2 regions of the Paraburkholderia sp. JHI869 genome follow, and region 2 is predicted to be linked to the other one. Evidence: riboswitches for the same ligand, from Rfam matches in the RefSeq annotation. Region 2 holds a riboswitch; the other holds the start of a gene.
What was found. A riboswitch is a leader RNA that binds a small molecule or an ion and turns the genes downstream of it on or off. The one in region 2 is predicted to bind cobalamin.
Positions count from the first base shown of each region.

Region 1: linked by a shared signal. The riboswitch ahead of VSR72_RS00720 (TonB-dependent receptor) and the one ahead of cobW (cobalamin biosynthesis protein CobW) in region 2 are both predicted to bind cobalamin.

Region 1 covers NZ_JAYMSC010000001.1:146,967-153,835, forward strand. The annotation lists gene VSR72_RS00715 (glutamine cyclotransferase) at 1-588, shown strand, start outside; gene VSR72_RS00720 (TonB-dependent receptor) at 601-2,532, opposite strand; cobalamin riboswitch at 2,632-2,814, opposite strand; gene VSR72_RS00725 (porin) at 2,972-4,066, shown strand; gene VSR72_RS00730 (phosphatase PAP2 family protein) at 4,112-6,073, opposite strand; partial or broken gene VSR72_RS00735 (LysE family transporter) at 6,397-6,666, shown strand; partial or broken gene VSR72_RS00740 (RidA family protein) at 6,757-6,869, opposite strand, start outside.
Region 2 covers NZ_JAYMSC010000010.1:111,529-118,397, forward strand. The annotation lists gene VSR72_RS18625 (cobyrinate a,c-diamide synthase) at 1-385, opposite strand, end outside; gene cobO (cob(I)yrinic acid a,c-diamide adenosyltransferase) at 390-992, opposite strand; gene VSR72_RS18635 (cobalamin biosynthesis protein) at 989-1,483, opposite strand; cobalamin riboswitch at 1,608-1,878, shown strand; gene cobW (cobalamin biosynthesis protein CobW) at 2,094-3,185, shown strand; gene cobN (cobaltochelatase subunit CobN) at 3,213-6,869, shown strand, end outside.

The DNA.
Region 1 (6,869 bases), on a different contig from region 2:
GAGAAGGTGGGCGGGGTCTCGTACGATGGCAAGCACGTGTGGTTCGCCGTGGGCGAGCGCATTGCGTCGCTCGATCCTGTGAGCGGCCAGACGCAGCGCTCGATCGACATCGCGGCGCACGCGGGCACGGCCTTCGACGGCAGGCATCTGTTTCAGATCGCCGAGGACCGCATCCACAAGATCGACCCCGAAACGGGCCGCGTGCTCGCCACGATTCCCGCGCCCGGTGGTGGCAGCGACTCGGGCCTTGCGTGGGCGGACGGCACGCTCTGGGTCGGGGTGTATCGCGAGCGCAAGATCCATCAGGTCGATCCGCAGACGGGCGCGATCTTGCGCACGCTCGAATCGAGCCGCTTCGTCACCGGCGTGACGTGGGTGGACGGCGAGCTGTGGCACGGCACCTGGGAAGGCGATGAGAGCGATTTGCGGCGCATCGATCCGGGTACGGGCGAAGTGCTGGAACAGCTCGATATGCCGCCCGGAACCGCCGTTTCTGGGCTGGAGTCCGATGGCGGCGAGCAGTTCTTCTGCGGCGGCGGCAACACCGGGAAGATTCGCGCGGTGCGGCGACCGAAACGCGAAGGCTAGGCGCGCAGGGCGTCAGAACGTATAGGTAACTTTGCCAAACGCCGTGCGCCCGAGCGTGTTGTACCCGTAGGCGCTCACGTACTGCCGGTTGAACACGTTCGCAAGCGTGGCCGAAAGCGCGAGATGCGCATTGACTTTGTACGACGCGCGCAGGCTCACCGTCGTCCACGAAGGCAGGTAGATCGTGTTGAGCTGGTCGTCGAACGTCGAGCCGTTGTACAGCAGCGAGACGCCGGTGCTCAGCGCGTGGAGCTGGAACTCGTCCCACGTGTGATCCACGCTCAGGCTCACCGTCTGGCGCGGGCGGCGATTGAGCCAGGTCTGGTCGGTCACGTCCTGCGGATTCAGAATCCCCACGGTGAGGCTCACCGGCGTGTACTTGCCGAGCGTGCCTTTGTATGTGAGGTCGAGCCCTTGAATGTGCGCGCGGCCCACGTTCACAGGCAGGAAGGTCTGCGAGTTGTAGGTGATGAGGTCGTGCACGCGCGTGTCGTACACCGCCGCCGTGAACGTGCCGATCGACGTGGTCGCATCGAGCGCGGCTTCGACCGAGTCGCTGCGCTCGGGCAGCAGGTCGGGGTTCGAATAGCTCGGATAGTAAAGGTCGTTGAACGTGGGCAGGCGGAACGCATTGCCATACGAAACGCGCGCCGTGTAGACCGGCGTGATCGCCCACGAGAGCGCGACATTGCCCGTATTCACTGATTGCCCCTGCACGATCTCGTGCCGCCCCGCCAGGAACAGCGTGAGCGGTCCGAGCGTGGTCGACTGATGCATCGAGACCGCGGAATCGTTGCGCGCGGGCAGGCCGCTCGGCACATCCACAGGCAGGAACGCCAGCTCGCGCGTGTAGTCGTAGGCGAGCTTGGTTTCGCCTTCGAGCGGCATGCCAAAGAGCGTGTGGCCCGTTTCCTGATGCGTGATCGACGTGGAAGTGGAAAAGCGCGTCGAGTCGATCTCATCGGTCGGGATCGTCGGGTCGTTCGAATAGAGGAACTGACGATCTGTTGCGTAGCCCACGGACTGGTCGAACTGCGTGGTCGGCGTGATGTCGAGGTGGAACGCAAGGCCGGTCGTTAGCTGGTTGTCGCGCTGGCGGTCGTTGCCTCCTGCGTTGTCGTACGAGAGATCGGAGCGGTGGTAGAGCGCGAAGGTCGAGATCGACCAGTTGTCGTGCGCGTAGCCAAGGCGCGCGTCCAGGTTCTGCGCATGGTACGGGTTGCGGCCGTCTTCGTGGCCGTAAGCCCAGGGCTGCGTTGCGTCGATGCCCGCCGTGTTGTAGTCGTGCAGGCCCAGCGAATAGGTGAGGCCGCTCAATGCGGAAAGCGGTCCGGTCGAGCCGATCGTGCCCGAGGTGCGCACCTGCGTGTCGAAGGTCTTGTTCGAGCCGCCGCCGAACGACACCGTGGTCTGGTTCGGCTGGTTCGACGCATGGCGCGTGAAGAGCTGCACGACGCCGCCCACGGCGTCCGCGCCGAACGAGGCGGCGGCAGGGCCCGAGATCACCTCGACGCGGTCGAACGAGGCGGTCGCGAGGTCGGCCCATTCAGGCGTGCCGGTGGTGACGGAGCCCACGCGTATGCCGTCGATGAACACGGCCACCTGGTCAGCCGACGATCCGCGGATGCTCACCCCCGTGTACGAGCCCGGGCCGCCGGTCTGCGAGACGGTGACGCCCGGCAGCGTGGCGAGCGCCTGCGCGATACTGGGGTCGGCGGGGGAGACGCGCTCGAGATCCTCGCGCGTGAGCACCTGGGTGCTCGCGTAGCGCTGGTCGAACGATTGCGGCAGATGCTGCGTGTCGCCCACGACGAGGATATTGGGCAACGTGGTGTCGTCGCTGGTTTGCTGCTGCGCCTCGGTGGGCGATGCGTTGGCGGCGTACGCGGTTTGCCACGCACAGGCGAGCGCGGCGGAAGTCAAAACGAATTGGCGAAACTTCATGTTGTGGTGGCTGGAAACAGCTCCTGTATAGGGCTGTCCTTGCAACGGCGACCGCCGCATGGGCGGTGCTTGCGCATCGGGGATCCCCGCCCGCTGCGGCTGCTGGACTCGGCTGATGGCAGGTCTCCTGGCTCGCGGGTCGACATCCGCTGCCGGCCTTCCCGGTTTCCCAGTGGCCCTCTCTGGCATGGACTCGCCGCTTACAGTTGCGGGGGCAGCCGCAGTCTCGCACTGCGTTCCCTTTTGATCCCGTCGCCGGGAACCATCAGCGCGCAAGGGTAATGGCCGCGCATTCGGCGCGTCAACCTTTGACTGGCTGGTGTGGCAAAAACACCCGGTTTGGCCTTCCCTGCAACTTACGTTATCCTTTCGGCTGTTTTTTGCGCGTAGGTGCGCGACTCAGTCCATGCATTCTCCCCATACACAAACAAGAAGACTGATGAACAAGAACATTCTGGCCGTTCTCGGTGGGGCGGCTTTGGCATTCACTGGCACTGGCGCATCGGCGCAGCAGGTCACGTTGTACGGCGAAATGGACGCGAGCGTCGACTATGTCAGCAACGTTGGCGGCCGCACCCAGTATCGCGCGGGATCGGGCCTTATCGATGGCAGTTTCTGGGGCCTGCAAGGCACCGAGGATCTCGGCGGCGGCAATGCCGCGATCTTTCGCCTCGAGCGCGGCTTCTCTGTCACATCCGGTGAGGCGTTCGACGACCATCCGTTCTATGTCGGTTTGCAATCCGAACGGTTTGGCACGATCACGCTCGGCCGTCAGTACGATACGATGCACGACTACTTCGCCCCGTTCACGCTAACAGGCGGCGCGGGCGGGACGGCATTCGCGCATCCGTTCGACAACGACAACGCCAACAATTCATGGCTCGCCTCGAACGCCGTAAAGGTTGCAAGCGCAACATATGGCGGCTTTAGCGCCGGCGCAATGTATGCGTTTTCGAACGCCGCAGGGCGTTTCGCGCAGAACCGTGCCTACGGATTCGGTGCTCATTACGACGGCGGCGGGTTCAGCGCCGGCGTGGCGTGGATGCACATCGACGGGCGCGGCGCCTCTTCCGTGGGCGCATACGATACGTCGGTGCTGCCGGGCGCGGGCCTCGTGCCGACCGAGGTTGCGGTGCAGCGCGAAGACACCATCGGCGCGGGCATGAGCTACGTTCTCGGCGATGTGACGCTCGGCGCGGCCTGGTCACGCTCGATCCATACCGGCGTGAGCGAGGCCGAAGGCGGCGCGCCGTTGCCATCGATCGCGTTCAGCAACTACGAAGCGAATGCGCTTTGGCAGGTGACGCCCGCGTTCTCGCTGGCGGGCATGTATGCCTACACCGGCGCGACCTCAGCGCATTGGCATCAGGGCGCGCTGCAGGCCGATTATCAACTGTCGAAGCGCACGGACATTTATACGGAGGCGATCTATCAGCGCGCTTCATCCGGTGCGTTTGCGATGATCAACACTTGCGACCCATCGGGCGGCCGTAATCAGGTGCTCGTGGCGGCGGGCGTGCGGCATCGTTTCTGAAGTCGCTGCTGATGCGTTACGCCCGTCCCTTGCTGCGCGGCTACCTCACGAAGCCGAGAGCTTCACCGCAACGCCGCTCGAAGAATAGACGGGCGTGGCCTTGAAGCCATCCACGGTGACCGTGGCGAATTTTACCGATGTGCCACTGCCGTCGATCACGTCGATCGTATCGCCCGCTTTCGGCGCGTAGCCGTTCACGAACCTCACGTGCAGCGTGCCGCCCGCCACGGTGATCTGCCCGCCCACGCGCACGCGTCCGCCGCCGTTGCCGTCGATGTCGAGTTCGAGCGTCGTGCCGTCGAGCTGTGTGTACTTGCCCGCCACCGTCAGCGGTGCGCTCGTCGCGACGCTCACGCCGCCGCCGGATCCAACGTACACGTCGCCGTTGCCGAAGGCCGTGGCCGACGCTGCGGCGAGCACGCCGCCGCTCACCTGCGAGCCGCCCGCGTAGCTATTGTTGCCCGCGAGCGTGAGCGTGCCGCTGCCTTGCAGCGTGAGCTTGCCCGAGCCAGCAATGTCGTTGCGCCAGGTGTCCGCGGCGTTGAAGCCGCCCTGGGTCGCGTCCATTGCCACGATCACGTTGCCGTTGAAAGCGCCATAACCATCCGCAGCGCCAAACATGTTCAGGCGGCCCCAGCCTTCGGCATCGTCCATGACCGGATAGCCCGAGACGATTTCGGTCGTCTTCAGCACGACGCGACGCTGATCTGCGCTCAGGTACGGGAAGCGCGTTTCGAGCAGCACCTCGGCGCCCTTGGGCACGACGGGCGGCGCTTCAGTCGATTCGATCTGGCTGAAGCCGAACGTCATGCGGCGCGCGAATTCCGACTTGTTGGTCGCATAGTCGGCAAAGCGGTCGGTTGCGGCCGTGCCCGAATGCGCAAAGGCCGGGAAGGTCGTGGCGCTCGTGCCGGTGGCCTGTTCGAGTGCGCTGTGCGCTTGCGCGTAGGCCGTGCTCTTGAGCGTGGCGTTCGCGGGATCGTAGAGATTCGCGGCCGTGGCGGCCAGCGCGAACATGCGGCCGCCGATCACGTCGAGCGGCGAATGCATGCCCGCGAGAATGCGGTTTTCGCCGAGTTCGAGGCCGCGGCTCGCCATTTCCTGGTAACGCTCGGGCACGAGCCAGGCCATCGTCATCGCGTCGCGCATGGCTTCGGCTTCGTGGCCGCTGATGAAGCCGCCGTCCGTGGAAGGCGTCGTGCTGATAGCCGGCACGAGCGTGGGATCGACCACGACGCTCGTGCTCCAGCGGAACGGCCGCGCGTATTTGTAGAAGCGCTTGGCGGGTTCGGTGGAGGCGTTGTTGCCCATCGTGTTGAGCAGGTCGACTACCTTGCCGAAGGACGCGTTGGTCGTGCTGCCCACGCCAGTGTTGTTGCCCGAGTCGTTGTAGAGCGTCGTGGTGGCGTCCGCGGGAATCGACGTGATGCTCGTGGTTTGCTGCGCGGCCGAGCGCCATGCGGCGGTGAGCGGGCCCATGCCGTCTGTCACGCTGTAGCCCTTGCCGCGGCGGTCGTCGTAGTAAGCCGCGTCGGCTTGCGTCTGGGTGCGCTGGGTCGTTGCGGTCACAACGTACTGGATGTTCGTGTTCAGCACGGTGCTGTTCAGGATCGTACCGTTGGGCGTGCCGTCGGTGGGCACGCCCGTCCACGTCGATTGCACGACTGCGGGGAACGTGCCGGTGGCGGGCGCAGAAACGCCTGCGTCCACGAGCAGCGTAAGGGGCTGCCAGAGATCGAGAAAGCGCGCCACCACGCGCACGCCCGCATTGGTCGCGAGCGTGGCGTAACGCGCGTCGCCACGCTGGTTGGTCGCGATGTTGTCGACGAAAGCGGGCACGTCGGGAATCGGCGCGTTGTCGACGAAGCCGGGATCGGCGGGCGGCGCGGGAACCGCGGCGGTGGTAGCGGGATCGCTATTGCCGCCGCCACAGGCGGCAAGTGCGGCAATACTGGTCAGTACTGCCAGGCGTAGCGGCAGCGAAATTCGGTGGCGTGATGCGGACATGCTGAGGGCTCCGTCGTCGTGGTTGGGGCTGTGTGGTGATTCCTCACTGACGGCGGCGAATTATGCTTACCCTCGATTACTCCCTAATTACTAAATTATTACGCTCATGTTAAATGGTAGTTGAAATGAAACACGGCCGAAATATTCTAGTCATTCATGGGGTTGCTGTCCGCGCCGAATGCGGCCCGAACTTCGTTCACCGTCTGCCCAGGCGCTTGCAGATGCGGAAAATGGCCGAGTTTAGGGAGAATTGAAAGTTTCACCCCGTTACTGAATTGCGAATAGGCGATCACTTACTGCGGTCAAGATTTTTGGCGGTCTGTCGCGGCTTGATGCTCCATCTCACGAATCCCAAAGCCATCCTCGTGTGGGTTTCAATTGTCGCCTTATCGTCGAACGGCAAGGGGCCTGCCCATAGTGCTTTAGTTGTGGGCTGTGCGGCCATCGGATGTCTGGTGTTCGGCAGCTATGCGCTGCTCTTCTCGACGGGGTCCGCGCGCAGGTTTTACGTGCGGACTCGCCGTGCCATGGAAGGGTGCCTCGCCGTGGTATTCGCGTTTGCCGGCATCCGACTCCTGGCGTCACGTCTGTAAAGCGCTATCAACGTGTGTTCGCCCTAGAGCGGCGTGTTGCCGCTCGAGGGCTCGATGTCGATTGTGCGTCACGCTGGGGCCGCGCGCGTCTCAACTCACTTCTACGGTTAATTCGATCTCGACGCAGGCGCCGAGCGGAATCTGCGCCACGCCGAACGCCGAGCGCGCGTGCTTGCCGCTGTCGCCGAACACTTCGGCCAGCA
Region 2 (6,869 bases):
CGAAGGTCTGCGCCATCGACTTCGCGCTCACGACGGCGGCCACCGGCACGCCGAACGTGGTCGCGAGATCGGCGCTGCTCGGCGTGCCGTCGAACAGGCCCATCACGCCTTCGATGAGGATCAGGTCGGCTTCGCGCGCGGCCTGCGCGAGGAGGGCGCGGCACGCTTGCTCGCCCACCATCCACAGGTCGAGCGAGAGCACGGGCGCGCCACTCGCGCGCGCGAGGATCATGGGGTCGAGAAAATCCGGCCCGGTTTTGAACACGCGCACGCGACGCCCCGCGCGCCGATGCAGGCGCGCGAGACCCGCCGTGAGCGTGGTCTTGCCCTGGCCCGAAGCGGGTGCGCTGATGAAGAGCGCGGGGCAGGCGAGCGTTGCGCTCATGCGCTCAAAACTCCACGCCCTTTTGCGCCTTTACGCCTTGCTCGCGATACGGATGCTTCACAAGGCGCATTTCCGTGACGAGGTCGGCGGCTTCGATCAGCGCGTCGGGCGCATGGCGGCCCGTCACGACCACGTGCACGTGCGGCGCGCGCGACGCGATCACGCCGAGCACTTCTTCAAGCGGCAGGTACTCGTATTTGAGTACCGTGTTGAGTTCGTCGAGGATCACCATCGCGTACTCGCCGCTCTCGATCATGCGCTTGGCCTCGTCCCAGCCCTTGCGCGCGGTGGCGATGTCGCCGTCACGATTCTGCGTGTTCCAGGTGTAGCCGTCGCCCATCGTCACGAAATCGCAGTGCGCGACGCTGCCGAGGAAATCGCGTTCGGCCGTGTGCAGCGCGCCCTTGATGAACTGCACGACACCGAGCTTCATGCCGTGGCCGAGCATGCGCACGGCCATGCCGAACGCGGCTGTGCTCTTGCCTTTGCCGTTGCCGGTGTTGACGATCAACAGGCCCTTTTCGTGCGTCGCGGCGGCCTGCTTTTTCTCGTGGCCTTCGCGGCGGCGTTGCGTCATGCGTTGGTGCGATTCGGGATCGGTTTTCATCGTCGTGAGTGGGTTGGTTGCGGGGCTTGCGCGTCCGCGTTTTCGTCTTTTAGCAGCATGCTCGCGATCGCCACTGTTACGCCTTCGAGCGCCAGCTTGCCGCGCACGAGCGGCCCGCCGCTAGCCGCAAGACGCGCGCAGGGCTCGCACACGCCATCCACGCCGAAACGCGCTTGCGCGGCTAAGGAAGGCGGGGCAAGCGTTGGCGTCGTGGCCAATTGCTCTCGCGTGAACGTACGCAAGGGCAGCGCATGTGCCGCGCAAAACGCTTGCAACGCGGGTTCACTGGCTTTGGCGTCGAGCGTTGCCACCGCCGTTACGCTTTCAAGCGGCCACGCGCCGAGCGCGGCGCGCACCGCCGCCTCGACCTGCGCGAGCGTCACGCCGCGCCGGCAGCCAATGCCGAGCACGAGCGCAGTCACGCGCTGTGCGGGCTCCAGCGTGGCTTCGAATGAGGCGGCGTGCGAGGCGCGCTTTTCAGCAGGATTCACGGCGAGAGCGTCGATCGAAGGCGTGGCCGGGGAGGCAAAAGCCGGCCCGTGCCGGATGCGCGCTACGATAGCACACGCTTTTGCGGCTTCCCACGCCTTCCTTGACGCGCAGGCGCCCCGCGCCTACACTCGCACGCACTCTGGTGCTCGCGCGCGCGATTCATACTGCGTGCGCAGTTAAACGGGAATCAGGGAGCCATCCCGCCTCGGGCATGGCCAACCTGAACTGCACCCGCAACGGTACAACGAGCGCGGCGTTCGCACGAATGCCGCAAACCGCTTCCATGCTTCACGCAGTCCACGCCACTGTGCGAGCCGGCCGCAAGGCCGCTCGCGCGGGAAGGCGAAGCGGTGTTTCGTCAGTCCGGATACCGGCCAGATACGTGGGATTCGCGCTGCGGGGATGCGGTGCCGGGTCCGTGATATTCATGCGTCAGCCGGGCGAGGCCCGGGTGCGTTTCTGGTCGTTCGTCCCCTGCAGGTTTTGTTGAATCGTTACGCGTGGCAGCGTCTGCATGGCTACGCGCGTACTCGCAATGCAACACCCGTACGAACGGCCAACGCGACGCACCATGCCCCTCTATACGGCCTGGCGCCGAAGGAGCACTTCATGCAAATGCGCAAGATTCCGGTCACGATCGTGACGGGCTTTCTCGGCAGCGGCAAAACCACGCTGCTGCGTCACATTCTTCAGCACGCGGGCGGCCTGCGCGTGGCGGTCATCGTCAACGAATTCGGCGAACTCGGTATCGACGGCGAAATTCTGCGTGGCTGCGGCATTGGCTGCGACGAGAACGGCAACGAAACGCAAGGCCAGCTCTACGAACTCGCGAACGGGTGCCTGTGCTGCACCGTGCAGGAAGAGTTCTTCCCGGTGATGGAGAAACTGCTCGAACGCCGCGGCGAGATCGATCACGTGCTGATCGAAACCTCGGGCCTCGCGCTGCCCAAGCCGCTCGTGCAGGCGTTCAACTGGCCGTCGATCCGCAATGCGTTCACCGTCGATGCAGTCGTGACCGTGGTGGACGGTCCCGCGGCCGCGAGCGGCCAGTTCGCCGAAAATCCGCAAGCCGTGGACGCGCAGCGCCGCGCCGACCCGAATCTCGACCACGAATCGCCGCTGCACGAGCTGTTCGAAGACCAGCTTTCGGCCGCCGATCTCGTCATCCTCAACAAGACCGATCTGCTGGACGAAGCGGGCCAGGACGCGCTCATCGCCGATCTGCGCGAAGAGCTGCCGCCGCAGGTGAAGATCGTGCGCGCGCAGCACGGCAAGCTCGACCTGCATACGCTGCTCGGGCTCGAAGCGGCCTCCGAGGAGAGCATCCATCTGCGCCACGACCATCACGGTTCCGCCGACGATCCCGATCATCACCATGACGAGTTCGACTCGGTCGTGGTGTCGGGTGCCGCGGCTTCGCGCGAGAGCGTGATCGAGGCGCTGCAACAACTCGTCGATGCGCACACGATCTATCGCGTGAAGGGCTTCGCCGCGCTGCCGGGCGCGCCGATGCGCCTCGTGATTCAAGGCGTGGGCCGTCGCTTCGACAGCTATTTCGACCGCCGCTGGAATGCGCAGGAAAGCGCGGCGCAGCCGCTCGCGAGCCGCTTCGTGCTGATTGGCGAAGATCTCGATGGCACGACGCTGCAAGCGGCATTCTCTGCTGCGTTGGCGAGCGTGCAGACCGCGATCGCGAAGTGAACGCGCTGAGCTAGACGAGGCCGTACCATGCATTTGCTGCGCACCACGCCGGGCGGTTTCGTCGACGACACGCAGGGCGTCATCCGTATCGACCAGCAGCCCGCCGAGATTGTCGTGCTGAGTTCTGCGGACACCACGCTCGCGTTGCTGGCGAGCGTCGTGCCGCGCCTGCCCGCAGGTTTTCCGAGCGTGCGGCTCGCAAACGTCACGTATCTGCGCCAGCCCGCATCGGTGGACTTCTACGTCGAAGACGTCTTGCAGCATGCGCGCGTGGTGGTGGTCGATCATCTGGGCGGCGAGACGTACTGGCCTTACGGTATCGAGCAGGTCGTGTCGCTCGCGGAGCGCCGTGGCCAACTGCTCGCGATGTTTTCCGGCGACTTGCAGGAAGATCCCAACCTCATCGCGAAGAGTCGCGCCGAGCCGGAATTTTGCCGCCTGTTGTGGCGCTATCTGCGCGAAGGCGGCGCGGCCAACGCCGAATCGTTCCTGCGCGCGCTCGCGTGGCGTGCATTCGATTGGGGCAGCGAGCCTGCGCCGCCCGTCGTGCTGCCCGCTGCCGCGCTTTATTGCCCGCAGCGCGACGTCGCGACCATCGACGAATGGCGCGCGCGCTGGCAACCGGGCGCGCCGGTTGTCGCGCTGCTGTTTTACAAGGCGCATTTGCAGGCCGCGAACACGGCCGCCTTCGATGCCCTCATCACCGCGCTGCTGGAGCGCGGCATGAACCCGCTGCCGCTGGCGATCACCTCGCTCAAGGACACCTTGAGCCGCGACGTGCTCGATCAACTGGCGGCCGAGCACGATGTCTCGCTCGTGCTGAACACCACGGCGTTTGCGGCTTCGTCATTGGACGCCCCCGAACCGCTCGCGCTTGCTGGTGACGCGCCCGTGCTTCAGGTGATCCTGAGCGGCGGTAATCGCGAAGACTGGGTGAAGGACAATCATGGCCTGAATTCGCGCGACATCGCCATGCATATCGCGCTGCCCGAAGTGGACGGCCGCGTGATTACGCGTGCGATCAGCTTCAAGGGCCTCGCCTACCACTGCAAAGAAACGCAGGTCGATGTCGTGCGCTATCAGCCAGACCTGGAACGCGTGGCGTTCGTCGCCGAACTCGCGCGCCGCTGGTGCCGATTGCGCAGCCTGCCCAACGATGAGAAAAAGCTTGCGCTCGTGCTCGCGAACTATCCGATGAGTGAAGGGCGCATTGGCAACGGCGTGGGGCTCGATACGCCGGCCTCGGTGGTCGGCATCCTGCGCATGCTTCGCGACGAAGGCTACCGCGTGCCCGATCTGCCCGAAGACGGCGACGCGCTCATGCGCATCCTCACGCAGGGCGTGACGAACGATCCCGACACGCGCGCGCTGCGCCCCGCATGGCAGAGCCTTTCGCTTGACGACTACCGCGCGCGCTTCTCGCAGTTGCCCGTCGAGGCGCAGAACGCGCTGATCGCGCGCTGGGGCGTGCCGGAAGACGACCCCACGGTACGCCGCGGCCGCTTCATGATCGCGGGCTGGCGCTGCGGCCAGGTGTTCGTGGGCATCCAGCCCTCACGCTCGCGTGGCGACGACACTTACGCGAACTATCACGACGCCGAACTCGTGCCGCCGCACGCGTACCTCGCGTTTTACTTCTGGTTGCGCGAGACGTTCGGCATCGACGCCATCGCGCACGTGGGCAAGCACGGCAACCTGGAGTGGCTGCCGGGCAAGAGCGTGGCGCTCGCCGACACCTGCTGGCCCGACATGGCGCTCGGGCCGCTGCCGCACTTGTATCCGTTCATCGTCAACGATCCGGGAGAGGGGAGTCAGGCCAAACGGCGCGCCCAGGCCGTGATCGTCGATCACCTGATGCCGCCGCTCACGCGCGCCGAAAACTACGGGCCGCTGCAAGATCTCGAACGTCAGGTCGATGAGTATTACGAAGCATTGATGGTGGACCCGCGCCGCGCGAAACTGCTGCGCAAGACCATACTCGCGACCATCATCGAGCACCGGCTGCATGAGGAGTTGAGCGTCGCTGCGCCCCAGGATCAGGCTGGCGAAGACGAACTGCTCACGCGCGCCGACGCTTACCTCTGCGAGCTGAAAGAAGCGCAGATTCGCGACGGCCTGCATACGTTTGGCGAATCGCCGCAAGGCCAGCAGCGCCGCGACACGCTGCTGGCGCTCGGGCGCTACGCGTGCGGCGACGGGCAGGGCGCGAACGCAGGTCTCATCGACGCGCTCGCGCGAGATTTGCGCATCGACCATCTGCTCGATCCTGCAACGGTGGATTGGGCTGCGCAGTGGAGTGGCCCGCGCCCGTCGCTGCTCACAAACGTGAGCGATGCGCCTTGGCGTCATGCGGGCGACACGCGCGAACGCCTGGAAATGCTCGCGGCAACGCTGATCGCGGGCATTTGCTCAGGCGAACGAAGCGATTCGCCAGAGCAAGTACTCCCGCATGCTGCCCAGGTGCTCGCACGCCTGCACGGCGACGTGCTGCCGCGCCTCGACGCCTGTGGCCCGGAGGAAATGCGCCAGTTGCGCCGTGGCTTCGAAGGCCGTTTCGTGCCGCCAGGCCCGAGCGGTTCGCCTTCCCGCGGCCGCCCGGATGTGCTGCCTACCGGCCGCAACTTCTACTCCGTCGATACGCGCGCCATCCCCACGCAAGCCGCGTGGGCGCTCGGCATGAAGTCGGCGCAGCAACTCATCGAGCGTCATCTGCAGGAGCACGGCGATTACCCGCGCGCCGTGGGGCTTTCGGTGTGGGGCACGGCGACGATGCGCACCGGCGGCGACGACATCGCCCAGGCGTTCGCGCTGATCGGCGTGCGCCCGAAGTGGGCCGCGGGCAGCCAGCGCGTGACCGACTTCGAGATCATGCCGGTCGAGGCGCTGGACCGCCCGCGCATCGACGTGACGCTGCGCGTATCGGGTTTTTTCCGCGACGCGTTTCCCAACGTGATGCATCTGTTCGATGCAGCCGTGCAGGCCGTGGCCGATCTCGACGAGCCGGCGCACCAGAACCCCCTGCGCGCGCGCGTGATGCGCGAGCGCGATGCGCTGGTCGCGAACGGCATGGCCGCCGACGAGGCGCGCCGCCGCGCGGGCTGGCGCGTGTTCAGCGCGCGCCCCGGCGCATACGGCGCGGGCCTGCAGTCGATGATCGACCATCGCCAGTGGCAGACCGACGCCGATCTCGCGAACGCGTACCAGGCGTGGGGCGGCTACGCCTACGCGCAAAAGAGTGCCGGCGATGAAGCGAGCGATGCGTTCCGCGCGCGTCTCGCGACGCTCGACGTCGTGCTGCAGAACCAGGACAACCGCGAACACGACCTGCTCGATTCGAACGACTACTACCAGTTCCAGGGCGGCATGGCCGCGGCGGCGCGGCATTTTTCGCAGGCGCAGCCCGCGCTCTATCACGCGGACCACAGCAACCCCGCTGCGCCGCGCATTCGTCCGCTGCATGAGGAGATCGCGCGCGTGATCCGCTCGCGGGTGGTGAACCCGAAGTGGATCGACGGCGTGAAGCGTCATGGTTACAAGGGCGCCGCGGAAATGGCGGCGACCGTGGACTATCTGTTCGGCTATGACGCGACCGCGCGCGTGGTGGGCGATCATCAGTACGCGCTCGTCGCGAACGCCTATGTGCACGACGACGATACGCGCGACTTCATGCAGCGTCACAATCCA